DNA from 2 places in the Salinibacter grassmerensis genome. Region 2 is predicted to be linked to the other one. Evidence: riboswitches for the same ligand, from Rfam matches in the RefSeq annotation. Region 2 holds a riboswitch; the other holds the start of a gene.
The links. A riboswitch is a leader RNA that binds a small molecule or an ion and turns the genes downstream of it on or off. The one in region 2 is predicted to bind cobalamin.
Positions count from the first base shown of each region.

Region 1: another riboswitch for cobalamin. It lies ahead of OJB03_RS01210 (adenosylcobalamin-dependent ribonucleoside-diphosphate reductase); the one in region 2 lies ahead of OJB03_RS03335 (TonB-dependent receptor plug domain-containing protein).

Region 1 is NZ_CAMTTF010000001.1:311,594-326,063, reverse strand. It holds gene OJB03_RS01230 (Y-family DNA polymerase) at 1-572, opposite strand, end outside; gene OJB03_RS01225 (LexA family protein) at 606-1,088, opposite strand; gene OJB03_RS01220 (TIGR00266 family protein) at 1,332-2,099, opposite strand; gene OJB03_RS01215 (bifunctional aspartate kinase/diaminopimelate decarboxylase) at 2,837-5,449, opposite strand; gene OJB03_RS01210 (adenosylcobalamin-dependent ribonucleoside-diphosphate reductase) at 5,604-8,330, opposite strand; adenosylcobalamin-variant (AdoCbl-variant) riboswitch at 8,562-8,638, opposite strand; gene OJB03_RS01205 (hypothetical protein) at 9,362-10,741, opposite strand; gene recQ (DNA helicase RecQ) at 10,873-12,696, opposite strand; gene OJB03_RS01195 (BlaI/MecI/CopY family transcriptional regulator) at 12,955-13,389, shown strand; gene OJB03_RS01190 (M56 family metallopeptidase) at 13,435-14,470, shown strand, end outside.
Region 2 is NZ_CAMTTF010000001.1:862,730-877,199, reverse strand. It holds gene OJB03_RS03345 (alpha/beta fold hydrolase) at 1-205, shown strand, start outside; gene OJB03_RS03340 (hypothetical protein) at 847-1,236, shown strand; cobalamin riboswitch at 1,335-1,681, shown strand; gene OJB03_RS03335 (TonB-dependent receptor plug domain-containing protein) at 1,898-3,874, shown strand; gene OJB03_RS03330 (YncE family protein) at 3,887-5,077, shown strand; gene OJB03_RS03325 (DUF6580 family putative transport protein) at 5,136-5,678, shown strand; gene OJB03_RS03320 (ABC transporter substrate-binding protein) at 5,700-6,644, shown strand; gene OJB03_RS03315 ((2Fe-2S)-binding protein) at 6,672-6,902, shown strand; gene OJB03_RS03310 (PIG-L deacetylase family protein) at 6,991-7,740, shown strand; gene OJB03_RS03305 (sensor histidine kinase) at 7,869-8,927, shown strand; gene pgl (6-phosphogluconolactonase) at 9,025-9,774, shown strand; gene OJB03_RS03295 (co-chaperone GroES) at 10,149-10,643, shown strand; gene OJB03_RS03290 (hypothetical protein) at 10,692-12,515, opposite strand; gene OJB03_RS03285 (protein phosphatase 2C domain-containing protein) at 12,533-13,336, opposite strand; gene OJB03_RS03280 (vWA domain-containing protein) at 13,382-14,248, opposite strand; gene OJB03_RS03275 (tetratricopeptide repeat protein) at 14,363-14,470, opposite strand, start outside.

The DNA of each region.
Region 1 (14,470 bases), 550 kb from region 2:
ACGTCGGTGCGGTAGAGCAGCACGTCGAGGTCCGGCTCCGGCGGGCACACGTAGACCCCCGTCCCGTCGCCCGCCCGCTTTTCAGCCTTGGCCTTCTCGTCCGCGATCTTGGCGAGCGACTTGGTGGGGCCGATCGCCACGCGCACCGGGATTCCCACCCAGTCCCGTACCCGACGACGGATGCGCTCGCCCAGCGTCCGGAGGGCGTCACGGTCGAGGGCGGGCAGCGTCACGAAGCACTCGTCGATGGAGTACCGCTCCAGGTCGATGCACATCGTCTCGAGCACCGCGGTCACGCGACGGCTTAGGTCGGCGTAGAGCGCGTAGTTGCTCGAGAGGACCGCCGCGTCCATCGCCTCCAGCTCATCCCGCCACTTGGACACCGGCGCGCCCATCGGCACGCCCGCCGCCTTTACCGCCGCGGAGCGGGCGATGATGCAGCCGTCGTTGTTCGACAGCACGACGGTGGGGCGGTCGCGGAGCGCGGGGTCGAAGACGCGCTCGCAACTGACGTAGAAGGCCTGGCAGTCGATGAGAGCAATGACGGGATCCACGGGCACGAGGGGCAACATAAACGGGGCGGTGCACGAAGGCGTAGAGAACCCTCACGACACCTCGTGGACCACGTGCTGCACGACGCCCCACACCACCAGCTCCTGCCCGTCCCGGACCGGGATGGGATCGTGCTGCCCGCTCTCGGGGACGAGGTAGAGCCGCTCCTTGCGCACCCGAAGGCGCTTGACGGTCAGCTCGGAATCGAGCGCGGCCACCACGACGTCCCCGTCCGCCGGCTCCACGGCCCGGTCGACCACCAGAATGTCCCCGTCGTGGATGCCCGCCCCGGTCATGGACGTCCCCGACACCCGGAGGTAGTAGGTCGCCGCCTCGTGCTCGATCAGGTGCTCGGCCAGGTCGAGTTCGGTTTCGACGTAGTCGGAGGCGGGCGACGGGAAGCCGGCCTCGACCCGGGTCAGAAAAAAGGGCTGTCGCAGGCTCGGCGTGGGGTGGGCCGGGCGCATGGCCGTCACGACGACATCGGGGGGGACGGAGCGCTGGTCCGGGTCATCGGCACTGCACGAAAGCGACATGGCGCGGTGGAGGCGTGCTGGACGGAGTGTTGGATCGGTGCGCCCCCACAATACAAACCAGCACACATATTTCAAACATGCACCCTCGTTTCCGTCTCATTCCGCCTCCGCTCCACCCTAAAAACGGACGTTTTGCCATTAACAATCCGGAATCGGCGCTTCAGGACTGACGCAGCTCCCCCGAAAGACCAGCGGTGGTGCTCCGGTCCGGAGGGATACAATCAGGCGTTCTGTCGGCTCCTGTTAGTCGCCGGAGATGAAGTCGCCGAGGATGCCGGTTCCACCCGGCCCCTCACTCTCTCCCCGGTTCGCAAGCTCGCCGGCCACAATGCGGTCAGCGAGGCGGGAGAACGGAAGGCTCTGCAGGTACACGGTGCCGGGCCCGGTGAGCGTGGTCAGGAAGAGGCCTTCACCGCCAAAGAGTGCGTTCTTGAAGCCGCCCACGAACTCGATGTCGTAGTCGACACTGCTGGAAAACGCCGCGAGACAGCCGGTATCGATCCGCAACGTCTCCCCGGCCTCGAGCGTGCGCTCGACGACGGTCCCGCCGGCGTGGATGAAGGTCCAGCCCTGCCCCGTGAGGCGCTGCAGGATGAATCCCTCGCCCCCAAAGAGGCCTGCCCCCAAGCGCTTGGTGAAGGCCACCTCGATCTCGACGTTGGCGTTGGCACAGAGGAACGCGTCCTTCTGGCACAAAAACTCGCCCCCGAAGTCGTCGAGCTGGACGGGGATAATCTTGCCGGGGTACGGGGCCGCAAAGGCCACGTGGCTCTTGCCCTGCCCCTCGTGGACGAACGTGGTGATGAAGAAGCTCTCACCGGACACCATCCGCTTGAAGCCTTTGAAGAGGCCGCCCCCGGTGTCGGTCTGCATGCGGACGCCGTCGTCCATGTAGATCATGGTGCCGGCCTCTGCACGCACGCCTTCTCGGGGGTCGAGCTCGACCTCCACGAGCTGCATGTCGTCGCCCAGAATGTCGTAGTCGATGCCATCGGTGCGGATGGTGCTCATTGGACCTGCGGTGTTGATTCTTGGGAGGTGAGGGGCCGCTACGACGTGGTCCGTAGCCGGCTTATTTTTCTAATATGCGAAACAGCAGCGATAGAGGAAAGGGCCAGGCCCCAAAAGGCAGACGTCCTCGTCAGATCTCTAGCTGAAGAAGGCCCTCCATCTTCACCATTTGCTTTCATGCCGGTCACTGTTTCGAAAGCCCCCCGAATGTTGTGCCCGCCGCCACCGGCACTTGTGCGAGAGAGTGTTAGCAGCCGCAGCAGGAGACTGTCACCGGTCCGGTCACAGTCGATACCAACCCGAGGCCGGGCTGTCTTGCGACCGCGTAAGAACCAGCGCTCTCGCCAGCAAAAGCAGACTGAGACGCGACTCGACAGCCGACGTGGGGGGATGGAAAAGACAGGGGACCCGACAGCACCTGCCCCGTGACTCTGTGTCGAGGGGGTGAGCACCCCGAATGACTGGGACGAGGTGGAAGAAAAATTGCCCCCGATCGAGAAGCCGGTACCGATGAGGTATGGGGCGTGGATCGGACGGGCCGCGTTCACTTCTTCACAGAGGGGAAACCGGGACAGTCGGTCGGACCGTCCTGCCGACTTTCCGGGTGCGCTCTAGCGCAGAACGTGGACGGTGCGACGGGGCGGTTTTCACGGGAACGACGCAGAAGAGCGACATGCTTATCTCTTCCCCCTCGCGGCGCGGCATTCCGAAATGCCGCAGGGCCCTTCCACGGAAGGTCACGCCGGTTCGGGGGCGAGCATGATCTCGGGGGCGGGCTCGCGCAGGTTGTACCGATTGCTCATGCTGGCCCCGTAGGCCCCCGTCGTCGCCACGAGCAGCGTGTCGCCCGGCTCCGTGGGCGGCAGGCGGCGGTCGTGGCCCAGCACGTCGCCGGTCTCACAGACCGGCCCCACCACGTCCGCCGTCATTGCGGGCGACTCGTCGAGGCGGCTGAGGTTGACGATCTCGTGGTGGGCGCCGTAGAGGGCCGGGCGCAGAAGGCTGTTCATGCCCGTGTCGAGCCCCACGTACGCCGCCGCGTCCTTCGTTTTCGTCTGCGTGACGCGGGCCAGCAGCACGCCGGCCTCCGCCACCAGGTAGCGGCCCGGCTCCATCCAGAGGTCGTACTGCGGGTGTCGGTCGGCGGCCTCCGTCAGGACGTCGTCGAGGGTGTCGAGGTCGAGCGGACGACCGCCCGAGGCGTTCGGCACGCCCAGTCCGCCCCCGACGTTGAGCGCACGGACGGCGGGGAACTCGGCGGCGAGGCTGGCCAGCAGGTCCACGAGGCCGGCCCATGTGCTCTCGTCCGTGATGCCGCTCCCGACGTGCGCGTGCAGGCCGACGACGGTGGCCCCGGCCTGATCGACCGCCGCACGCAGCCGCTCTAGGTCTTCGGGGACGACCCCAAACTTCGACTGGGCCCCCGCCGTGCGCACCTTTCGGTGATGGCCCTCGCCCTGCCCCGGGTCCACCCGCACGAACAACTCCTCCCCCGCAAACACGTCCGGGTGCTCGGCCAGGGGCTGCACGTTATCGACCGTCACGTGCACACCGCGCTCGAATGCGTCGGCGTACTCGTCGGGGGCCGCAAAATTCGGCTGGAACAGGACGCGCGCCGGATCGAGGCCCGGGCACGCCTCAAAGACGCGATCCAACTCGCCGGGGGAGACGCACTCGAAGCCGAGGCCCCGCCGCTCCAGTAGGCGGAGCACCTCGGGGTGCGGGTTGGCCTTCACGGCGTAGAACGACTGGTCGATTGGGCCGAGTCCCTGCACCTCGTCGCTGCGGGCCGTCACCACCTCCGGGTCGTAGACGTAACGGGGCGACTCGTCGTCGGCCAGGCGCAGCAGGTCCTCGCGGCGCTCCCGCCACCACGTGTCCGGCGCTTCCTCGGGGGAACCGTCCTCAACCAGCTCCTGCCACCGCGGCCCAAAGACGGCGTCCGACGCCCGATGCCCAAAGAACTGCGCGTGCAGCTCGCGGACGAGGCGTGAGGCCTGGTCCTCGTCCACCACGAAGCTCATGTTGAGGTCACTCGCGGCCTGGGTGACGAGGTGGACCTTCTGCTCATCGAACACCTCGAACGCCGGGCCCAGCTCGCTCAGCAGGGAGCGGATGTGGCGCCCCACGAGGCTTACGATGGCGCACGGGTCGATCAGCTCGGCGTCGCAGTATCGGTTCAGGTCGTGCAGCAGCCGGTCGAGGATGTCCGGATCAAGGGCATTAGCGACCGGGTCGAGCGTCACCGTCACGTTCGACTCCGACGTGGCCATCAGGTCGACGGACAGGCCGTGGTGCTTAAACACCTGGAAGACATCGGCCAGGAAGCCCACCTCCTGCCACATGCCCAGCGTGTCCATGCTGACGGCCGTGATGTCGGTCTTGGCCGAGATGGCCTTCACCTGCGGTCCCACGTCGGGCCCCTCGCCACTCACGATCGTGCCGTCGAGGGACGGGGCCTCGGTGCTGCGGACGTGGAGCGGGATCTGGTGGCGCCGGGCCGGGTCGAGACACCGGGGATGCAGCACCCGCGCGCCCATCGTCGCCAGCTCCTGGGCCTCGTCGTAGTCCAGGCGGCGCAGCAGGCGCCCCGACGGCACCTCGCTCGGGTTCGCCGTGAAGAGGCCCGGCACGTCGGTCCACACCTCGGTCCGCTCGGCCTCCAGCTTGGCCGCAAAGTGGGCCGCCGACGTGTCTGAGCCGCCCCGCCCGAGCAGAACGGTCTCGTCGAGGGCGTTGCTCGCGATGAAGCCCTGCGTGAGGTAGACGGTCTCCGGGGCGTCGGCGAGGTGGGCCTGGAGGCCCGGGTCGGCGTGCGACGTGCAGTTTGCGGCCAGGTACTGACGCCCCGGCGGCAGGTGCGGATCGTCGGTGGCCCGCAAGAACTCGCGCGCGTCAAGCCACTCTGTCGGCAGCCCCTGCGCCGACAGGTACGCCGCGCCGAGGCGGGTCGACAGCAACTCGCCCGTGGCCAGGACGGCGGCCCGCTGCCGGGGCGACGGCCCGTCGGTCGCCTGAATCTCATCGACCCACTGCTCCAGCCGTGCAAACTCGTCCGACAGCACCGCCTCGGCGTCCACGCCGAGGTCCTGCCCCAGTGCCCGGTGCCGCTCTCGAATGGTGGCGAGCGTCGACTCCGGGGCACCGGGATCGGCGGACGCCAGCTGTGCGCACAGCGCCTCCAGCTGATCCGAGATGCCCTGCAGGGCCGAACAGACGAGGAAGGGCGCGCGCCCCTCCATGCGGTGCGTGCGCACCACCTCGGCAATTGTGTCCCACCGGGCCCGGCTCGACACACTCGTGCCCCCAAATTTACAGACGACCCACGGATGACCTGACGTTTCCATCATGCTCCAATTCCTTCCACAAAATACGACGCGGCGCCCTCCATGTCGGGAGGACGCCGCGAAAACCACTTTCGTATGTCCCGACTACGTGTGAGAAGCGCACTCCGGGCCGACTTCGTTCCGACCTGCGCCCCTCACTGCCGCGGAGGCGTATGGCCTAGCTGCACCGCGAGTGCCCGCAGTCCGCGCACTCCATGCAGCCCTCTACGTGGCGCACGTTCGCGGACCCACACTTGTCGCAGGTGACTTCGTGGTCGGTGGCGTGGGCGCGCAGGGCCTTCGCCATCGACTGGCCGAAGGACGCGATTGAGCCCTCCGCCTTCTCGAGCTGCTCCACGAGGAAGTCAATCTTGGAGCCGTGGCGCAGCGCCGTCGACACGAGCCGCGTCTCCACGCGCACGTCATCGGACGGCATGTGGCTGGTGATGTCGCCGATCACGACCGTTCCGTTCGGGCCCAGAAGCGAGTAGTGACGGCTCTCATTCTTCCGGATGTGGCCCTCGTCGACGCGCTCACTGTCGTCGCCGAAGAGCGGGGCCTCCCCCTCCGACTTGAAGGCGAAGACCTCGTAGGGGTGATCCTCCAGAAAGCCGACCAGGATGGTCCAGTGGTCGCCCTGGTACCGCACGCGGTGGATGGCGCACGGCAGGGTCTCCGGGCGATCGGGCGCCTCGGTGCGGGGCACGCCATCGCCGTCGTCCTCGTCGTCGCCGCCGGAGAGCACGGCACTCATGGTCCCGGCGCGGTACGTCGTCACGCCCTTGATGACGCCTGTGTCGTGGGCCTTCTCGTAAAGCTCCTTGAAGTCCTCGAAGGGGTAGTCATTCGGGACGTTGACCGTCTTGGACATCGAGGAGTCCACGAACGGTGCCAGCGCCTTCATCTGGGTGAGGTGGTCGTCCACGTCCAGATCGCGGGTCGTGACGGCCCAGTCGGCCTCCGGGTCCCAGGTGCCATCCGTCTCCATGTGTCGGACGGCGTAGTCCTTGACCTCCTGATCCTTGCAGATGTCGCGGGTCGGGTGAATCTGCCAGTGGGTGTGGCCCTCCTCCTGGCAGCGAAGCACCGTCTCGTCGCCCTGCTCCTCGGCGGTCCAGGCCGTGCCGTCGGCGTCGATGTCCTCCCCCACTTCGTAGGCGTTCGGGGACATCGACGGCCGGTTGATCCCGTCGGGGAGCGCCGGCTGCTCGGAGGTCCGGATGTAGCTGTGCATAAACACCGGCTCGATGCCGCTCGACGGGGCGTTGCCCAAGGTGGACGTGTTGCCCGTCGGCTGAATGGAGAGCAGGTGACTGTTGCGGAGCCCCAGGTCGCCGATCATCTCCTTCGTCTTGTCCGAAAGGCGCTGGACGAAGGGGTTTGACAGGTATTCGTCCTTGTCGAAGAGCGGGAACGCGCCCTTCTCGTCGGCGAGCCGCGCGCTGGCCTGGTAGGCCTGGTTGGCGAGGTGCTCCTGGAACTGGCGCATCACGCGGGCCCCCTCGTCGGAGCCGTAGCGCGTCTTCATCATCATCAGCGCCGAGCCGTCGCCGTAGTGGCCGAGGCCGATGCGGCGCTTCTTCTGCAGGTTCTCCTGCTGCTCCTCGAGCGGGACGTAGCTGAGGTCGTTGACGTTGTCGAGGAAGCGCACCGCGAGCGGGACGAGGTCGTCGACGAGATCGTAGTCAATCTCGCCCGCTTCCTGGTCCACGAGCTGCGTCACGTTCAGGTTGCCCAGCAGGCACACGCCGCCGACCGGCAGCACCTGCTCGCCACACGGGTTCGTGGCGTTGATGTGCTCGATGTAGCTGAGGTTGTTCTCCTTGTTGATGGTGTCGACGAAGATGACACCGGGCTCGTTGCGGTTGTAGGTGGAATCCATAATCCGATTCCAGATCTCCCGCGCCTCGTACACCGCGGGCTCGCCGGTGGCCGGGTCCTTCCACGTCTTCACCGTGCCGCCCTTCTCCTGGTAGGCCTTCAGGTTGCCGTCCCAGTGCTGCTTGTAGAACTCCTTCTCGTTCTCGTAGTCGGGGAAGCGGAGCGCCCACTTGTCGTCGTTCCTGACCGCCTCCATGAACTCGTCGGTGATGAGAACCGACATGTTGAACTTGTGGAGGCGGCCGGGCTCCTGCTTCGCCTCGATGAACTCAATGATGTCGGGGTGCCAGATGCCCATGGTGACCATCTGGGCGCCCTTTCGGATCTTGTCCTTCACGTCGTCGCGGTCGGACATCATGCCGGAGCCCGCGACGATGGTGGCGGCCTGCTTATTCCAGACGTCGAGCATCTGCACCGCGCCGGGCGTCATGGAGCCGACGCCGCCGATGCGCGCCCCACGGGGCCGCATGATGTGGGCGCAGAACCCGTAGCCGCCCTCGCTGGCCAGGATCTTGGCCTGGCGGGTCAGCTCCGCCTGGATCTCGTCCATCGAGTCCTGGTCGTGGCCCTGAAACCCCGACACGAAGCAGTTGATGAGCGTGGCCTTGCCGAGGCCGGTGCCCGCGTTGGCGAAGATGCGGCCGCCAGGCGTGAACGGAAAAGGGCCAGTGCCCAGTCCTTTCCCGCTCAGAAGCTGATAGAAGCGCTGGGTCCACGCGTCGGTGTCGTCTTCGACCTGGGCCATGGCCCGCGCATTCCGGTACCAGCTGTCCGGTATGCGGTCGTCGGTGCCGTACTGGTAGTTTTGCTCGTAGACCTCCTCGGAGATCTCGGTCTCGAAGATGTCGTCGTTCGTCCGGTCGTCCGTGACGAGGTCGCTGTCGGACAGCTGATACTGATGCGACCCGTTTCGTCCCGACCGGGTGTTGACGCGGTGGCCGTTGGAGGCGTGCCCGTTGGTCGATTCGGCCGGGGCAGCCACGTCGGCCGCTGCGGATTCTGTAGAAGAGGGGTTTTGGGACATAACTGAGCGCTCGATTAATAGGAAAAGGACCTCGGACGGTTGGCGCGCGTCACGAAGGCCAGGGCGCGCTGAGAGAGGCGATTCAATACAGGCCAGATCCGCGCAGCGGGAGCGGGCTGCCCGGAACGGTTCGGCCAATGCCGTCAATCAACTCGTACGCCACGGACCACATGCCCTAAAGACGCGCAGGGCTTCCCCTCCGACACGGCGGCCTGAAGGGACGTGATCGCTCTCCGGGCGGGCATTCGGGCTGGAACCGTTGCGCGGCAGCGCCGGCCTTCCACCGGACTTTCCCCGTGACGCAGGAGCACCCATCGGTGCGTTCCTACCGCCATGCCACGACAGCACAACCCCAGAGAGCACGTGCTCACTAAGCGTGTCTTGTACGGTAGGTTTCTGGCGCCAAAGTATCAAATGGACGCCATTTACTGCTGTTATTGTTTCACCGCAGAAAACCGTTCTCAGCGTCGATGTGTGCGGGTATGAGCGGAACGCAGCTTTGTGAATTCCTTGATCCGTGTGCGTCTAGCGTCTGCCGCCGCGGAATCTCACAGGGCCTAGGTCTCCTCTTCGAACAGGCTCCACATACGAAAAATTTTCGTTCAGAGCAGGTGGAGATCTGACATTTGAACGGGCGGGGGAGATGACTTTCCAACCATTCCCCGAGTACAGGACGGGTAGGAGCAACAGCCCCCATGGTTGTCTGCGTCGAAGGGGCTTCCGGCGATGCTACTGAGCCAGCCGTCTTGCGGTTAGGCGCCCTGCAGAATCGTCCGCCTCTAGAAGACCGCCGTCAACCAGGCACGGTTCGGGCTCCTGTCTGGAGAGGATCGAGACCCTTCTTTCAGCCGCGGGTCGATGTCAACCGCCGTATCAGGCACCCACTCTTTATTACTGTTATTGACCACGTCGGCACATTCTCCCTGGACGCCGCTCCGCGTGGACGGAATGAACAGCGTCCGCACCCTGGTTTCTGAACCGGCCTCTCTCCTGGCAGACAGGGTCGTCCCCCCCTATCCCAGCACGGTCGCTCACTCTCCCCCGTCGCCGTACCGGAAGTTATACGAGACGCCAATCTCGGGCGTCCCGTGCACCACGTCGAGTCCGCCGTAGAGCACGACCCGTCCGAGGTTGCCCACGACGCCGGCCGAGACGACGGGGGCCCAGTCACGTCCCGCCTGTGGGTCGATGTGGGCCCCAAACCCCAGGGCCGGCTGGACGCGCGACTCAAACACGTCGTAGAAGCCGAGGGCCCGGACGCTGAGCTTCTGGTCGGGGCCATCCTCCAGGACGGCACTGTTGATGGCCGCCTGAAGCTGGACGCCGCCGCGTGGATGCGTGTAGCCGGAGGCCACTCCGATGGGGGTATCGCCCCTTACGTAAAGCCCGGCCGTGCCCCCTGCGAAGGCGACAACTCCCACGGCGGCCGCCGCCCCGAGTGCGGGGAGGCCAAGATCGGTATCCTCCTCGTCGTCCTCCTCATCATCCTCGTCCGAGAGGATCTCCTCAGCACGGGAGCGGCCCTCCGTGTCGGCCTCGTCTTCGCCCTCCTCCCCGGAATCATCCCTAGCGCCCCGTCGCCCTTCCGTGCGGTCGTCCCGGCCGGCGGCTGCCGACCGCTCCCCATCGGCCGTCGAGCGGCCCACCGTCTCGCCGCGGGGCCGTCGGGTGCGGTCGTTGTCTCGGTCCCGCCCCCCAACGTAGTACGGGCGCGGCGCCACCCGCCACCCAATGTAGATGCGTGACCGGGGCGTGTAGATGCTCGGCGATCGGGACGGCTCCGGCCGACGCTCGCGGGCGTCCCGGTCGCCGGGGCCGGGGCGTCGTTCGGCCGCGTCCGACGCGAAGCCCATGCGCTCCACGACGAGGCCGTCGAGCGTCGCCCCCTCCGAGAGAATGCGGCGCGCCTCGGCCGGGGAGGCGTCCAGGAAGACGCGTTCGTGGGCCACCGTCACGTTGAACGCAAACCGGTCGGGGACGGGGCGGAGCGCCATGCTGTCGACGCCGACGATCATCTCGGCGCGCTTCTCACCGTCCACCCGCACGTCAGCGCGGAGCTCGACGTTGGTCATGCGGATGCCCGCCGGACGCTCGCGCCAGGGCAGCACCTCGCCCTCATAGAGCACCCGCTTGGCGGGGCGCCAACTGACGACGAACGACCACCGCGACGTGGTGTCGGTCGCGGCGTACCGGTAGTCGAGTGCCATCGAGTCAACGCGGGGGAGCAGGTACGGCGCATCCCGCCCCATCTCGTCGAGGAGGGTGGGCAGCGAGCGGGGCCAGCCTTCAAGAGCCGCCGTTCCGTTGCCCGCCCCGCGGGGCGCCTGCGCCTGTCCCGGCCTCACCCCGGCGATGACCAGCACGCCAACGAGTAGCACAAGCCGGAGCCCGGCAGACACGGTCCGTTGCATGGAGATCTAGTATCTACGTTAAAGGGGCATCTTGGACTCTGTATGGCCGCGCAGAGCTACGAGTTCGTCACATATGCCCCCTCCACAGGCCCTCTTCCGGAGTGGGGACGGCCCTCCCCGGTTTCACACGTTCACGTGTGCTCGCGGATCGTGTCGAGGAACTGATTGCCATACCGCTCCAGCTTCACGTCCCCCACCCCGTGGATCTCATGGAAGGCGCTTCGGGTCTGGGGCTGATGCTCCACCATTGCCCGCAGCGTCTTGTCGTTGAAGATGACGTAGGGGGGCACCTCCTGGTCCTTGGCCAGCTGCGTGCGGCGCTCGCGGAGCGCCTCGAACAGCTCCCGCTCCGGCCCGTCGGCCGGGAGGGGATCGTCGGAGGCGGTCTTCGGGGTGCTGGACGACCCGGACGCGGCGGCCCCGTCGCGGAAGGCAGTGGTCTCGTGGCCCTTCAGCACCGGGCGGCAATCTTCGGTGAGCGTGAGGGCGCCGTACCCCATCACGTCCACCTCCACCATGCCCTTCGCCACCAGCTGCCGGATAATGGATCGCCACTCGGCCTTCGACCGGTCGGCCCCGATGCCGTAAGTAGAGACGGTGTCGTGGTCGTGGCGCTGCACCTTCTCGGTGTCCGTGCCGAGAAGCACGTCGGTCACATGGCCGCTGCCGAAGCGTTGGCCCGTGCGGGCAATGCAGGAAAGCACCTTCTGGGCGGCCGTGGTGCCCTCCCAGGTGTCGGGCGGGCGCAGGCAGTTGTCGCAGTTGCCGCACGTACCCCCCTCCATGTCCTCGCCGAAGTAGTTCAGGAGCACCTCGCGGCGGCAGTCCGGCGCCTCGCAGTAGCCGAGCAGAGCGTTTAGCTTGTGGCGCTGGGTCCAGCGGTGCTCGTCGTTTTCGGCGGAGTCGTCGATGAGCTGCCGCATGCGCACCACGTCCCCGCGGCGGTACGCCATCCAGGCGGTGGCGGGGCGCCCGTCGCGCCCGGCCCGGCCGGTTTCTTGGTAGTAAGCCTCCAGCGTCTTCGGCACGTCGAGGTGGGCCACGAAGCGCACGTCGGGCTTGTCGATGCCCATCCCGAACGCGACGGTGGCCACCACGATGAGGCCATCCTCGCGGAGGAAGCGGTCCTGATGCTCGCTGCGCTTGTGGTCGGAGAGGCCGGCGTGGTAGGGCACGGCGGTGTGGCCGTGGTTGGTGAGCCAGTCGGCGGTCGTCTCCACGCCGTTGCGGCTGAGGCAGTACACGATGCCGTTCTGGCCGGGGTGCTCCCGCTCAATGAACTCGTGCAGCTGTTGGCGGGGGCGGTCCCCCTTCGGTTCCACCACGTAGCGGATATTGGGGCGGTCGAAGCCGGCCACGAACCGGTCCTCGTCCGTCATGCCGAGGCGGTCGAGGACGACCCGCTGCGTGGGCGGGTCGGCGGTGGCGGTGACGGCGGCGCAGGGGATCTGCGTGAAGTCGCCCCGGAGGTCGGCCAGCGCCAGGTACTCGGGGCGGAAGTCGTGCCCCCACTGCGAGATGCAGTGCGCCTCGTCAATGGCGAGAAGGGACGGGCGGGCCCGTGAGAGCAAGTTTTTGAAGCGGTCGCGGGTGGCCCGCTCGGGCGCCACGTAGCAGAGGTCGAGCTCGCCCGCCGTGAGCCGGTGCTCCACCGCCTCCCGCTCCTTGCGTCCGAGGCTGGAGTTGAGCACCGCCGCCCGCACGCCGACCTGCTGCAGCGCGTCGACCTGGTCCTGCATGAGCGAGATGAGGGGCGAGACGACGATGCCGGGGCCGTCCCGAATCATCGCCGGGATCTGGTAGCAGAGCGACTTTCCCCCGCCCGTCGGCATGAGCACGAGCGCATCCCCCCCATCGATGAGCCGCTGCACCACCGGCTTCTGGTACGGGCGGAATGTCTCGTACCCGAAGACGGACTGGAGGACGTGCGTGGGATCGGCGCTGGTGACGTCCATCGAGCGGAAGCGGCTATGGTGGAGATGGAGGCAGAGGCTCAGTCTTCTACGACACCTCGCACTCCTGCGATACAATGTTGCGAAAGTGTTTGTGCTACTCAGGCACTCCTAACAAGCCCAGCGCCATGACGTGCCCGCTTGCGCCTGAAAATCGCTTGCTGTTGTCGCCGGTCCCATCCTTGACTTTTTGGTCTTTTGAAACGTATGGTGCTAATGTGTTAACGTTTATGCATCAACATCCTTCTTCAATCCTCCCCGATGAACGGTTCTCTGTACAACGAACTCGGTCGCCGCGAGGGCCAGATCATGGACGTGGTATACCAGCTGGAAGAGGCCGGAGCCGAAACGATCCGCACGAAGCTTCCCGACCCGCCGTCCAACTCCGCGATCCGGTCGATGCTCCGCCACCTGGAGGAAAAGGGCTACCTGGACCACCGGCAGGAGGGGCGCCGCTACGTCTACTTTCCGACCCGGCCGAAGGACGAGGTGCGCCGCTCGCTGCTGGACCACGTTCAAGAGACGTTTTTCGGCGGGTCGCTGTCGGAGACGGTCGCAACACTTCTCTCGGCGAAGAGCGAGGACCTCTCTCCGGAGACGCTTCGAGAGTTGGAGCAGATCGTTGAGGATGCACGCGACTCGTCCGGCTCTTCGGGGACCGGCTCTTCGGAGACAGATGCATCGGGGGACCAGTAGCCGCCCTCGCACCGGACAGTAAGCGAACAGATGACACTGAGCTCAATGGTTAGCTCCCTCACGTCTTCCCATCTGAGCACTTTCCTTCTCGATGTTCTGCTGAAGGGCGCAGTCCTTTTGGTGCTTGCCCACGTGGCGAATGCACTACTCCGCCGAGGGGACGCCCCGGCACCGCTTCGCCGAGCCGTCTGGGGCCTGGCATTTGCGGCGCTTCTGGCACTGCCGATCGGGCAGGCGGTTCTGCCGCAGTCGTCCCTCCCCGACCCGGTCGATGAGGTCGTTCGGCTCGCGGGGGATTCAGCCGACGAGCCGGCGGCCCGACAGCCGTCCTCACGGCGTGACGAGCCCCGGTCCGGTTCGAAGCCGGGACGCGAGGCCTCGGCAGAGACGCAAGCCTCCACGTCCGCCGGAGCGTCGGGCGGGGCGGGCGCGTCCCCGGCCCCCTCCGCTCCGGCACTCAACAAGGGACGTACAGACGAATCCTTCTGGCTGCTGGGGTGGGTGTGGGGACCGGTCCTGCTCGGCGTCTGGGGCACGGGGGTGGCGTTGCTACTGGCTCGCCTGCTCGTCGGTCATCTGCGGTCCCGGCGCCTTCGTCGGCAGGCCCGCCTGGTGGACGCCCCGGACTGGGCAGAACACCTCGAAGAGGTTCGGGAGCAGCTTGGATCGGGGCGTACCGCCGAGATTCGGTTTCACAAGGGGGCGACGCCGATGTCGCTCGGTCTTTTCTCTCCGACAATCCTTCTCCCAGACTCCGCTCGGGAGTGGCCCTCCGAGCGGCGCCGGCTCGTCCTTCTCCACGAGATGGCGCACCTGAAGCGTAGGGACCTGCTTCTGGGGCTCGTCGGGCAGCTCGGGCGCGCGCTGCACTGGCCCAATCCGCTGGCCTGGACGGGGTGGTCGCAGCTCCTCCAGGCCCGGGAGGCGGCCTGCGATGAGACGGTGCTTGCCGCGGGCGAAGATCCTGAGACGTACGCCCATCAACTGCTGGCGGCCGCGCGCCGGGCAGTGGACGACCACGTCCCCGCCCCCGCCCTGCAGATCGCCCGGCCTACGCGGCTCCGAGAGCGCATTCTCGCAA
Region 2 (14,470 bases):
ACAGCGACACCAACTCCGGGAATGCCCGGCCCTTCTCTGCTGGGGCATGGCCGATCCGGCATTCGGCACCGAGGCGTGTCTGCGGCGCTGGCAGGATGCCGTGGGGCCCGCCGTGGTGCACCGCCATCCCTCCATTGGTCACTACGTGCCGGAGGAATTGGGCCCCGCGCTCGTTGACGTGATACGCCCATTTCTCGCCTCCTAGCCCCCTCGCGTCGGGGTGGCCCCTCTCCCATCAGGACGTCTGCCCCTCGGCAACGGCCGGGCTGGGCTCCGCACTTCCCGTTAACGACGGCAGTTCGACCGTAAACACACTGCGCTCTCCACCTCAATGGCACCCCCGAGTAGATCCACCAGGCGCTTCGTAAGGGCGAGGCCGAACCCGGGCAGGGACACGGCCAGACGCCCGCGCCCCGCTGTGGCCCGCCCCGCCACCGTTACAGCATCTCCCCTCCGGTCTGGCACATGGTCCTCGTCTGCCTCAGTTCGGACATCGGCAATGGACTCCGCCGGCCCCAGCCGGAGGCTATCCTCAGAGGTCGGACGGACGGTGCCCCATGCCGGACCAGTAATCCATAGGAATCCCCCCTCCGATAAACAGCAGGTGCCAGGCGAGCGCTCGAGACACGACAGATGCTTAGTTGGTGGGAGGTGGGCAGACGTGCCCGTTTAGTTTTCCAACTCTAAAAGCGAAGCGGGCACTCGTCGAAATCAAGTGTCCGCCCCCGTCGCCTCGAGGCGCGTCCGCCAGGAGCGCCCCCTCGCACGCTGCCCTTCGTGCAACAGGAGTGAAGTCATCGGCATATAGTGTTGGCGTCCCGACGCCCCAAACCCGGCCCTGTGCCCATGGCCCTTGTTCCCCTCGTTGCGGTCATCATGGTTTTTGCCATCCCCATCCTGGGCATCGCCCTCGCCGGATACAAGGAATGGCTCAAATTTAAGACCAAGCACCGGGAGCTGGGCAGCTCCACGCGGGAGGTCGAGGACCGAATCGACGGGCTGCAGGACCGTCTCGTCCGCCTGGAGGAGGAACGGGATGCCCTTCAGGAGCGCGTGCAGAACCTGGAAACAATCGTCACCAGCGAGGCCTGGATCGCCGAGCACGACGAGTCCGCCGACCTCTCGTCTCTGGGCGATACGGGCGACGTCCTTCTCGAGGCCCCCGACGACGAAGACACTACCCCGGGCGACACGGAGAACACCGCGAAACTGGCCCGACGTCTCCGGGGCCGGTGACGCCTTCCGCGGCCTGGACAAGCACACAAAAGATCCCGTGAAGGGATTGTGCTTTGCCGCGTCGAGCGTCTACATTGAGACTGTATTTGAAACTCGTTCTTTCACACACGTCACAGGTTCTCGCCGGGCACCTGCCGGGCGGGATGAAAAGGGAACACCAGTGCTGCCACGACGCGCGCTGAAGCGGTCAGGTCGTCTCGACGACTGCTCTTCAGTCCGCCGTCGCGGCCAGTCTGGGGCTGTACCCGCAACTGTGAATCGAACGACGGACGCGCGCCAGAGGCGATCCGCCACTGCCCGGCCGAGTGACCCCGACCACCCTTATCGGGACAGCTCGTCGTGGCGGGAAGGGGAGCCGCCGAGCGCATCCGTCAGCCATGGGTCGCCCTCTTTGCGACCTGTGGGTTCGACGAGCCAGGAGACCTGCCTGTGTGCGTGACGAGAATCCCGACCGCCATCGCGGATTCTCTCACCGCCAACAACCTCCGGGACCCGAGGCTTGTGGCGTGTCTGCCCCCGATCATGGCCCTCGTTTCCCGGCGCGTCCCATCCGTATCGGACGCCGGTATCGCCTCGCCCTCCTCTACAGCGGACGCTGGGGCATCCTCCGTGGGTCCTGTGCAGCCGCCCGAGCCTCCGTACTGAGGTAAGGGCTTTTTCTATGGCTGCATTCATCTTGCTTATCGCTTCGGCGTTCCTCCTGCCCCTCTCTGGGTGGGCCCAGGAGCCCGCTCCCGTCGACACGACACGGCGTCCGCCGGTTGTGTCGGAACCGCCGGACTCGTCCATCGCGATGTCCGTGACCCTTCCCGAAGTGACGGTGGAGGGCGTGCTGGACCGTTCCGCCTCCATCCCGACGGCCGCCCACGTCACGACGATCGACGCGGACGCCGTGGCCGAAAGCGGCGCGCAGTCGGTAGCCGATCTCTTGTCGATGCGCTCCGGGGCGTTCGTCAAGCAGTACGGGAGCACGGGCCTCGCCAGCCTCTCGATGCGGGGCATGGGCGGCACGCAGACGCAGGTGCTGCTTGACGGCCTGCGCGTCGCCAACCCGCAGACGGGGCAGGTGGACCTGTCGCTGCTTCCCACTCTCCTCATCGAGTCGGTCGAGGTGCAGCACGGGGCCGGATCGGCCCGGCACGGCTCGGGGAGTCTGGGAGGCACCGTCCACCTCCGCACGCTGCGTCCACAGACCGATCCGCTCCTCCGCGTGGCGGGCGGCGGGGGCGCATACGACGAACGGCACGTGTCGGCCCTCGCGTCGGGCGGGCAGGGCGCCTGGTCCGGGCTGGTGGCGGGCCGCTACTACCGCACGGACGACGACTTTCAGTACCGCAACTCGTTTCTGGTGCCTACGCAGACGCTACGGCGGAACGGAGCCGGCGCCCGTACCATGACTCTCTTCGGGCGGGGGACCTGGCGGGGGGATGAACAGCGGTGGCACCTGTCCGGGTGGTGGACAAAGGCGCGGCGCGGCCTTCCGGGCCCGGCCAGCGCACGCAGCGGCGGGGCCCGTCAGTGGGACGAACTGGGGCGGGTGTGGACAGAGGGCACCCTCCCCCTAGGAGCGGGGACCCTCGATCTTTCGGCACAGGGACAGCGCTCCCGCCTGCGCTACCGCAACCCCCCAACTCAAACCGACCGCACGACCGTCACGACGGCCACGGACGCGAGCGCCGAACTGCGCTATCCCCTTTCGTCCCTTGGGTCGATCACGGCAGGCACCACGGTCGGCTACGACCACGCCTCGCTGGACGGGGGCGTTGATCGGTTATCTGGAGCCACGTTCGTGGACGCAACCCTCTCTCTCGCTCCGTTTGAGCTCCAGCCAGCGATGCGGCTCGACGCCATCGGGGCGAACGGCGAGCCCACGGTCGTACCAAGCCCTCGTCTGGGCGTCCGCCTGCGTCCGTTCGACGAGATCGGCCTTACGGTCCGCGGCCTCGTGGGGCGGGCCTTCCGTTACCCCACCTTCAGCGAGCGCTACTATGAGCCGGGGGGCTCCCCTGGGCTCCAGCCCGAAGACGGCTGGACCACGGAGGGCGGCGTGTCTTTCCGTCTCGCACGTCCCAACGCCCTTCTCACGGCAGAGGCGACCGTGTTTTCGACGCGTCTGACCGATAAGATCGTGTGGCGGCCCAGTTACGTGGTGAGCGGCGTCCAGGTATGGAGCCCGTCCAACGTGTCCCGCGTCCACAGCCAGGGCCTGGAGCTGAGCCTGCGGGGGAGGCGACAACTGAGTTCTGACCTGTCTCTGTCCGGCGGCAGCCACTTCACCCACACCGAAGCCCAAAACCGGGCAAATCCCAACTCGCCGGCCTACGGGGCTCAGTTGCCCTACGTCCCCCGGCAGACGTGGAAGCTGTGGACCCGTGCGGAATGGCAAGGGCTGTCTGTCTCCGCGACGGGTCGGCTCGTAGGTCCCCGCTTTTACTCCTCCGACGAATCTAAATCGCTCGCACCGTACCGAACGGTTGACGTCCGGGCTGCCTATGAATGGGCCTTCGATGCGGGGCGGCTCGCCCTAGAGGCGCAAGTTAAGAATGTGCTCGACCGCCGCTACGAGATCATCCGGCTCTACCCCATGCCGCCCCGCCACGCGACCCTTCGACTTCGTTTTTCTTTTCCCTCTTCCTGAACTCAATCGACGATGCGTTCTTCTTCCTCGTCTTCCGTTCTCACGTCTCTTCTGAATGCGCGGCTGCGCCGCCCCGCCGTCTGGATCGCATTTCTGGCCGTCGCCGCCCTCTCGCTGACGGGCTGTGACCTCTTCGGCTCGAACGACGACGCTCTCCCTGTAGACCCAGACGTGGTGATTGGCAATTCTGGACCCGGCGTCGACGCTGCGGACGGCTCTCTTACACTGTACAATCGCGCCAACTCTACCGCCGCACCTTACGATATTGAAGTGGGCTTCATCAATAGCCTGGCTCTGCATGACGATCGTCTCTTCGTGGTTGACAACACCGGTCCCGCCTCTGGCCGGATTACGACTTTCGGCGATGACCGGTTGCAGCCGCTCGGCCAGTTTTCAAATCCGCGCGCACCTCGGCGCATCGCTTTTTCGACTGAGAACAAGGGATACGTTCCTAACCTGAGCCTCTTCGATGACGAGACTTTCGTTCCTGATACGAGCACCGTGTCCGTGCTCGACCTGCAGAATAACTCAGTGACGAAACAGATTGATGTTGGACGGTCGCCAGAGGGAATTGCCGTAGTTTCCGGAAAGGCGTTTGTGGCAAATTCTGCGGACGGTACTCTCTCGGTTCTGGATACGGAAGCGGACACCGCGACGAGCACTCTGTCTCTCGAAGGCTGCCCTAGTCCGAAGAGCGTGTTCGTGGACGGTGAGGATGAGGTGACCGTGGTTTGCCAGGGGAGCGCAGATCGGTCCTCCGAGGTTCTATTCCTCGATCCGAGCGCCGAACAAGTCGTAAATCGAGCGGAGCTCGGTGCCCCTGTTGGATCGGCGAATGCCACCCAGTCAGCCTACTACTCAGAGGAGGCTGAAGAGTTGTACGCCGTCAGTGGTGTCGAGACGTTCGGAAACAGCGAGCTACCGGGCACGGGTGAAATCTTCCGTGTAAATACGAACACCAACACGCTGGATGCGACCTTGGAGGTTCCGCAGGATGACGGATTAGTCAATATCACTGCGGTCGGGTACGACGACGTGAATCAGAATCTTTACGTCACGCGTCTTCCCGTAGGCCCCGACGATGGCCCCGATTTTGAGGCAAAAGGTGCAGCAATAGTACTCGATCGGGAAGGGAATCAGGTCACTCGCTTCGAGACGGGTATCGCTCCAGCCCATATCATCTTCCTGCGCGACCGGCAGTAGGTTCTCTGCTCGTTTTAGTGTGCCTCTGCTTCTGTCGGCAAATATCTACTAGGCTCCCATGCTAACTCGCGATCGTCTGGTTCGCTTCGCCGTCCTGACCGGCATCGTCCTGCTCGCCGCAGCCGCCCGCCTGGTGCCGCACCCGCCCAACGTCACGCCCATCGCCGCGCTGGCCTTGTTCGGCGGGGCGCACTTTGCGAACCGGTGGGTCGGCCTCGGCGTGTCGCTCGTGGCCCTGTTGCTGGGCGACCTCGTGATTGGCTTCCACGCGATGGTGCCGTTTGTGTACGGCGGATTCGCGGCCATCGGCGTGCTCGGCTTTGGGCTTCGGGCGAATCGAAGCATGGGGCGCGTCGCCGGGGCCACCGTGGCCGGGTCGCTGCTGTTCTTTCTGGTCACGAATTTCGGGATGTGGTGGCTGTTCGACACCTATCCCCCGACGGCCTCCGGCCTCTGGGCCTGCTACGTCGCCGGACTGCCGTACCTCGCCAACAGTCTCGCGGGAAATGCCGTGTACGTGGGGGTCCTGTTTGGCGGTGTGGCTCTGCTGAAACGAGGAGTGCCGTCGCTCCAGTTGGACTCGGCGACCGCCCCGGCGTAACCCTCACTGCCCCTTTTTCCCATGCCCCGGATTGTATCGCTCATTCCCAGTGCCACCGAGATCGTGGACGCCCTCGGCTACGGGGACGACCTGGTGGGGCGCTCGCACGAGTGCGACCATCCTCCTGGAGTGGAGGCACTGCCCGCCCTCACTGCCCCGAAGGTGCCGCTCGAGGGGTCGAGCCGGGAGATTGACGACCGGGTGCGCACCCTCCTGGATGAGGCCATGTCGGTCTACGACGTGGACGAGGAGCGGCTGAACGCCTTGCGCCCGGACCTCATCCTTACCCAGTCGCAGTGCGAGGTGTGCGCCGTGTCCCTGCCAACGGTCGAGCAGGCGGTGGCCGACCGCATGGAGGGCGACCCGACGGTCGTGGCCCTGGAGCCGCGGTCCCTGGCGGACGTGCGCGACGACATCCGGCGCGTGGCCGAGGCGCTTGGCTGCCCTGAGCGTGGCGACCGGGTCGTCCGCCGGATGCGCGACCGGATGCAGACGACCTCGAACTCAGTGACGCCCGCCGACACGGCCAACCGCCCCACGGTCGCGGCCCTGGAGTGGATCGATCCGTTGATGGGGGCCGGGGGCTGGGTCCCGACGCTCCTGGAGGCGGCGGGTGGGACGCCGGTCTTCGCCCATCGCCGCGGCGACCTCGACGCCCTGCACGACGCCGACCCGGACCGCGTCGTCGTGATGGCTTGTGGGTTCGGCCTGCCCCGGACTGACACGGAGATGGACGTTCTCCGGACCGACCGGCGGTGGGCCACCCTCCGAGCCGTCCAGGCGGGGCACGTATACCTGACCGACGGGAATCACTTCTTCAACCGGCCCGGCCCGCGCCTGGCGACCTCGCTGGACATTCTGGCCGAGATCCTCCACCCGGACCGCTTCCACGCCGCGTTCGATCGCTCTTATCGAGAAACGGCCTGGCGGAACGACCCGGCCCCGGTTCCCTCATCGACTCAGTAATTCTTTCTTATCCTCGTCTCTTCTACGATGACCATCGACCGCTGCTACTGTTACGAGCAGACGTTTGCGGCCCTGAAGACCGTGGCGGAAGAAACGGGGGCGGACTCCATCGGCGAGCTTCAGGCCCACGTAACCTTCGGCGAAAACTGCCAGCTCTGCCATCCCTACGTGCGCCGCATGTTGGAGACGGACCAGACTGTTTTCCACGAGGTCATCGAGGAGGACGAAGATTCCGGTACAGGGCCCGCCTCTTCTTAGTATAGTCTGCGTGCCCCCCGCGGCAACCAAGCGAGCAACTCGTGCATAGGAGAACGCGTGTTGTCTCTTGAAACCCCCTCCTGCCCCGATGGCATCCCTGCTGTACGTCTTTCCGCACCCCGACGACGAGTGTTTTGGCCCCGTGCCCGCCCTCGCCCAACAGCGCCGCGCGGGACACGAGGTGCACCTGCTCACCCTCACGCGGGGCGAGGCAACGTCGCAACGGGAGCGCCTCGGGTACTCAAAAGAGGAAATGGCGGAGGCGCGTTACCAGGAGATGCAGGGGGTGGCGGCCACCCTGGACGTCAGCTCCCTGACTGTCCTGGAGTACCCGGACGGCGGGCTCGCCGAGCTCAATCCGCTGGTGCTGGAGGACGAGGTGATCGCCCACATCCACGCCCATGAGCCGGACGTGGTCGTCACGTATCCCGTCCACGGCATCAGTGGACACCCCGACCACCTCGTGTCCCACGCTGTTGTGAAGCGCGCAGTGTGTGCCCTTCGCCGGGACGGGGCGGCCTTTCCCCGCCGCCTTGCCTTCTACACGCTCCCCCCTGCCCCCGAGGACACGGATCGGCCTCCTCACCTCGGGCACTCGCCCCCGGCGCTCATCGACTGCCAGCTTCCAATCCGGGACGAGGACCTGGAGACGGGACGCGAAGCCCTCCACTGCTACGAAACCTACCGCCCCGTCATTGAGGAGCACCGCCCCCTCGACACCGTCGGCGACCACGTGTCGTTCGAGCTGTTCGCGGAGGCCCACGATCCGCCCCTGTCCTCACTCGTCGACCGCCTACCTACCCGCGACGAGGAGGAAGGGCTCCCCACCACCCCGTAACGCCTCGCCGGAAACGGTTTTCGGTTTGTTAACGCCTCCGGCCCCGAAACAGCGGAACGCGAAGCTGGGGCAAGGAAGTATGACCCGAACCGATCTCATTTTGGGTTTCCGACAGCTCCACAGAGTCCGTGTCGTTCGTTCCACGGCTTCCTCCATTCGTGAGTCGCCTGGGCCTCAAAATTGGAGGCGCGGCGGGCATCGTTGCCGGGGGGGGCGCGGTGCTGGGGACAAACCTCTCGGTCGAGGGCGCCGCCCTTCTCGGACTGGGCACCGCCGTCCTCGTCTACGCCACGAGCCACATCTGGCTCCACCGCCGCCTCCGTCACCTCCAGTCCGTGCTGCACGAGATCCGCACCCACGAGTTTGACGCCCAGACACCGCCCTCCGGCCCCCACGGCGATGAGCTCAGCACGCTTCTCTGGGAGGTCTACCGCACGGGCCAGAGCCTGGAGACCGAAATCCAGGAGCTCAAGGAGATGGAAAGCTACCGGCGCGAGTTTATCGGGAACGTGTCCCACGAACTCAAGACCCCGATCTTTTCCGTTCAGGGCTTCGCCGAGACGCTGCTGGACGGCGCCCTCCACGACGAGTCGGTAAACCGCACGTTCCTCAAAAAAATCCTCCACCACGCCAACCGCCTGGACAACCTGGCCCGTGACCTCTCGACCATTACCAAAATCGAGACGGACGAGTTGGACATGTCGAACGAGGCGTTTAACGTGATGGAGCTGTTCGACGCCGCGGTCGAGTCGGTCGAGATTCGAGCCGAGGAGAAGGGCATCATGCCCCGCCAGAAGGTCGCACCGGACCTTCCCCAGGTTTACGGCGACTTCGACCGTCTCCGCCGGGTGCTCGTGAACCTGGTGGACAACGCCATCAAGTACAACGAAGAGGACGGCACGGTACAGTTGGAGGCCGAGGTTCAAAACGACGAGGTCGTGATCCGCGTCGTGGACGACGGCATCGGCATCTCGCCCGATCATCTTCCCCGCCTCACCGAGCGCTTCTACCGCGTGGACAAGAGCCGATCCCGCAATCAAGGCGGAACCGGGCTGGGTCTCGCCATCGTGAAACACATCCTGGCCGCCCACGATCGCGAACTTCACGTCGAGAGCGCCCCCGAAGAGGGCTCCACGTTTCATTTTACCCTGCCGACCTCGCCCCAGCCCAGCCTGCAGCCGGCGTGAGTCGTCCCGAATGCTGTACTCATCCGGGCCGACTGAGGCCTGCCGCCAGGCTGCCGAGTGAGTCCAGCCCTTCGTTTTCCTAAATCCGCACATCTGCATGTCTCAATCGCCCGCGTCTGTCGTTCACCGGTTTCCCGACCTCGAAGCCCTGAGTCGGGCGGCGGCCCAAGACCTGACGGCAGACATCCGGGAGACCCTCCGCTCTCAGGACCGCTATGCCCTCGCCCTGGCGGGCGGCAGTACGCCGCGGCGCCTCTACGAGCTTCTCGCGGCGGAGGCCGAGGCTCCCCTGCCCTGGTCCCAAATTCACCTGTTCTGGGGGGACGAGCGGGTCGTCCCTCTCGACCATCCCGACAGCAACGCCCGAATGGCGACCGACGCCCTCATTGATGCGGTTCCCATTCCGGCCGACCAGGTGCACCCCATGCCGACCCACCTGGACTCCCCCGACGCGGCCGCCACAGCCTACACGGAGACGCTTCGGCGCCATTTCCCCGACCGCTCCACGACGTTCGATACTATTCTTCTCGGCCTCGGGGGCGACGGCCACACGGCCTCCCTCTTCCCCGAGACCGGCACACCCGAACAGCGACGCGCCGACGAGGAATGGGTCCGGCCCGTCACCGCTCCGCCCCGCCACGAGATCTCCCGCCGTCTGACGTGCACCCTGCCGGTGCTCAACGGCGCTCGGCGCGCTGTTTTTCTCGTCGCCGGCGAAGGAAAAGAAGACGCCCTCACCCGCGTGCTCGACCGGGACGACTCCTCCCTGCCGGCCGCTCAGGTGCGTCCCCGTGCCACGCTGCTCTGGTACGTGGATGCGGCGGCACGCCCTCAATCCTCAGGATGAGGGCCAGCGCAGCCTCGTCCGCTTTAATGCCCTTCGGACTCGCCCACTGCCCTTCGCACTCCGCTGCGACCCTCTCGTGAGACGCGATATCTCTTCAGAATAAGCTATGAACTTACAATGTGCCCAGTTTGAATAAACACGACGGGCTTGTACGTTTGGAACTGACAAACCCATTTTTCCCCACCACTTCTGGTCCCTCCACCTCCACCATGGAGAACCCGATTGACCGCACGATCCGGCTGATGGCCATTGCTGCGGGCGTTGTGAGCCTTCTTGTCTACGCCGTTTTTCAGTTCGTCTAGCGAAGGACATCTCGGTTCGTCCGGGTCCGGCGCCAAGGGTACGTATGGTTTTTGTGCAAACCCTGTGGGAGCATGAACCTGCGCCCGACGGCCTCGTTAGGTCTGTCGTATTTTTTGCTCCGTTCCCTCTACGAGTTCACGCCTTTGTTTATGGCGGACCTGCTTGTCGTCGGCGATCGCGTTCTCATCGAGCCACAGACTGGCGAAGACAAGACGGACACTGGTCTTGTTCTCCCCGCGTCGGTATCTCAGCAAGGAGAAGTGCTGAGCGGGCGGGTCGTAAAAACCGGCCCGGGCTACTTGACCCAGAACCCCGAGTATAGCGAGAGCGAAACCTGGAAGGAGTCCGAAACGCCCGTCCGGTACCTGCCGCTCCAGGCCGATCCGGGCGACTATGCCTTCTTCATGGGCAACGAGGCGATCGACCTGCGCTACGAGGACACGAACTACATGATCGTCCAGCACAACGCCATTCTTGCCCTCGTGCGCGGCGACGACACCCCCGAGGAAGAACCGTCGGATACGACAATCGACGACCTAGAGGACCTCTGGGACGAGGATGAGTAGTTCGGGAGGACCGTCCCCCTGGCGGTGCGTTCCCCCTCGCTCCGGCCTCTACTCCCACCACGGGCGGTCGTCCTCAACTGGCTCCGGGACCGGCGCGCGATCAGGAGGCGAGTCGGCTTCGGAACGTGGCGCGGGCGTGGGGGGCCCTTCTGCCCGGTCCGGTAGCGTGTCGATCCGAAGCAAGTAGCGCACGTAGCGCCCGACGCTCAGGTCTGGCATCTCGTCGAGCCGCTCCTCAATGCGCTCGCGCTCCGTCCGCTGCGTCTGACTCTTCTCACGGGTGCGGGCGATCTGTTCGTCAAGATCCTCGATCCGGTGCTCAATGTAGCGTTGAAGGCGTCGCTCCTGGGCCGGGGACAACGCGTCCGGAATCTCGTCGGTGTACTTCTCCTCCAGCGCCGCCCGCCACATCTTGAGCCGAGCGCGGGCCCGGTCGCTAATGCGGCGCACCTTTTCGACGGCCTCCGGCGTGACCTCCGAGGCGGTGCGGAGATTGGCGGCCTTCAGCCGCACGACGTGCTTGTGGGTGAGTCCCTCGACATTCCGTACCTCCTCGACAAAATGGTGCTTCAGCCGGTCGTGGAGCACCTTTGCCTGGATCTCCCGCAGCCGCTCCTGCCGCCGCTCGTCCATCGACGTGCGCAACTCCGCGCGCTTCTCCTGGAGGCTCTCGACCTCGCGTTCGAGCTCCCGGATCGCAGACGCGAAGCGGCCGGCCTCCTGCTCCAGCCGGCGCCGACGCCGGACGAGGGAGAGACGACGGTACCGCGTCGCGACTACCCCCACCCCCACACCCATCCCGACCAGAAGCACCCCGGCGGCGACGAGGAACCATCCCACTGCGGCCAGTCCAAGAGCAATTCCCCCACCCCCAATCGTCGTGGGCAGGAAGACGCGGGCGACTGTGCTCCGCTCGGCCGCGTCGCGCCCCTGCCGCGCCCGTGACCGGGAGACCGAGACTTGGCTTGGCTCCAGGCGTCCCTCCCGCACGTCCGCCAGCGGCGGCACGTCGGCGGGCTCCACGTAACAGGCCGTCCGCAGCGCGTCCGTCAGTGCCCGAAGGGACTCAGTCTGGGCCAGGGCGTCGAAGAGAGACGACTCTTCGGGGGCGTAAAAGTCGGCGTCGCGGAAGAGCAGGTTTTCTCCGGTATTGTACTCGTCCCACAGCTCGGGCCGGGCGGCACAGGCCCGCAGGGCGGTGTAGACGACGAGGCCGGAAAACCGATCAAGGGCAGGCCCAAAGTCGGCGTCGGTGCGGTCGGGGTGCTGGTAGTTGCGGTGCCCCACCTCCGCACTCGCCCGTCCCTCCAGCGCCGGGACATACATGGTATCGTAGTCGACGAGCCGGAGCCGCAGCGCCTCGCCCGCCGTCTCCACCAGTACGTTCCCGTGCTGAAGGTCGCCATGGGCCAGGTCCATTCCCTCCAGGTCCGCCATGAGGCGGGCCCAGGCCTCGACCAGTCGGTCGAGCACGCCGGGCCGGTCGAGGTGGTCGTCCACGAACCGGTTTAGGGTCGTGCCCTCGGTCCACTCCATCTTGAGCAGTGGATACGCGTTCCCGCGCACCGAGATGCCCTCCGGCTGGTACGCAAACTCAACGAACGCATCGTGGTCGGCCGCTTCCAGGGCCTCAGCGACGGCCTCATACCGGGCGTGCTGGGCGGGCATCTCCGACAGGAAGCACTTGGCCGCATACCGCCCTCCCGTTGCCGTCGTCACCGGGAAGACGGCGGCAAACGACCCGGTGATGGGCTGCGGCAGGCCGAGCGGATTGGTGCGGGGCGTGCTGTCCTGAAGCTCGGAATCCGAAAACGCGACGGCGGGGGCCTGAAGCGCCTCCTGGTACTGACTCGGGGTGGGGTAGCTCGACATGACAGGGCGTCTCGTCCCTACGAGTGGTTTATCGGCGGTGCCACCGCGTCCTGGTCGGAGGGCGGCGTTTCGGTGATGTGTGCGACGAGAAGCGTGGCGTCGTCGTTGCGAAGCGTGTTCTCGGTGCGCCCGCGCTCCACGGCTCGCCGAAACTGCTCCTCGTCCCAGGCCCCGACCGTCGCGGGCCCGACGGGGGACTCCACACCCAAGAGCCATGCGGCGAGGGCGTCGGTGGCCAGCACGAAGATATCGCCCGCACTCCACTCCCCCGAGGCAGCCTCGGGCGTGGGCAGCGTTTGGCTCGGGCGGCTGGGCACGAGGGCAGGGCGATTCGTAAAGGTCTCGCCCGGGTCGAAGGGCCAGCTCCGCACGAGGGCCTCGCCCCGCACCCGAAAGAGGCAGCAGTCCCCGACGCCCACGGCCCGCCACTGCCCCCCGGCCCGCAGCGATAGGCCCAGCAGCGTGGCAAAGGCCCCCTCTTCTGCTTTGGCCTCCACGTACCAGGGACGCCCCTCGACGCGCCCACGAACCGCGTCCCGCCACTCCGCCTGCCACTCCGGCACGGCGCTGCGAAGGGCATCGGGGGTGGTCGCGTCCTGTTCCACCACGCCCCGCGTCAGGCGCTCGGCCCATGCCCCAGCGAAGGCCGACTCCGTCGCCCCGTCGGCCACGGCGGCCCGGACCGGCCACGCGTCGGACCGGACGGACGCCGCGTCCTCGTACGTGTCCATGTCCTCATCCCCCTTCGAGACGGCCCAGACACGGGCCTCCACCGTCAGCGAGTCTCCGTCCGACGAATCGGGCCGCGAGGTGGCGCTCATTGGCGCTCGTCACCAATCTATAGACTGGGCGAAACGGTTCCTCCCTCACCGCAAGTTGCTCGGCCGCGTGCCGATTTCCAGGAACGTGACGAGCGAAACCGGATCGGCGTTGAAGACGAACCCACGCGTGTCGAGCGTCACGCTATAGCCCTCCTGCTCAGCGGCGGATCGCATGGAGAACGGCAGGCGGCTTGACATCTGAAACAGCACCTCGGCGTACTCGTCGTCCTTCGGCACCTCGTCGGTGGTCGAGGGAAGCTCCGCCGGCGCCTCTTCCGAGGCCGACAGGTGGATATTGAAGAGCAGCACCTCCCCGTCGTCGGTCGCAAAGGAGCGGAGCTCTTGGGCGTAGCGGAGCGGGTCGCCGTCCGTGGCCTCTCCGTCGGTCACGTTCAGCACGATGGGCGGAAAGCTGTGCGGGTGCTGGTCGATCCAGTCGCGCACGGACTGGGCCGCCAGGTCAAGCGCCTGACACATTGGCGTTCCGTTCTTGGCCTGCGGATCGAACCAGATCGGGGTTTTGACCCGCGTCTCCGTCGTGCCGCCGTCTCCGTCGTCCACCTCCTTCACCCGCTGCTCCATGCGCTGGGGACGATCGGCGAGGTGACTGATGGGGACGAGCCCGGTGCCAGGGTCGTACTCCTCCGTCGGCTGAACCAGGCGCTGTACGCGCTGCCCATAGCCGATGACACCAACATGGAAATAGTCGCGCACCCCCTCCTCCTTGGCGCACCGCAGCACCAGATTCTGCAGGAGGTCGTTCACCGTATCGGCCAGCACACGGGCCCGGCTGGGAGCAGCGTCGCCCGTCTTCTCCGCCCCGCCGAACGGCTCCTGCATCGACGCCGACTGGTCGAGCAGAAGCAGGATGGCGGTGGGCTGCTGACGGCTAATTTCGGCGGAGTACGGCATGCAGGCAGGTGATTGGGCAACGGCAAGCAATAACTCAGAAGTGGCATTGACCGCCCCTGCCGACGTTCCAGACGCACTGTTAAAAACGCTCGATGTAAAAACGATTGACGCCCTCTACTCAAGGTCGTCGAGCAGCCGGCGCGCCTCGTTCTTGTACGCCGGGTCGAAGGGCTCCTCGGCCGGTCTCTCAAGGACCGCCCGCAGTTCGCGCCGGGCCGCGTC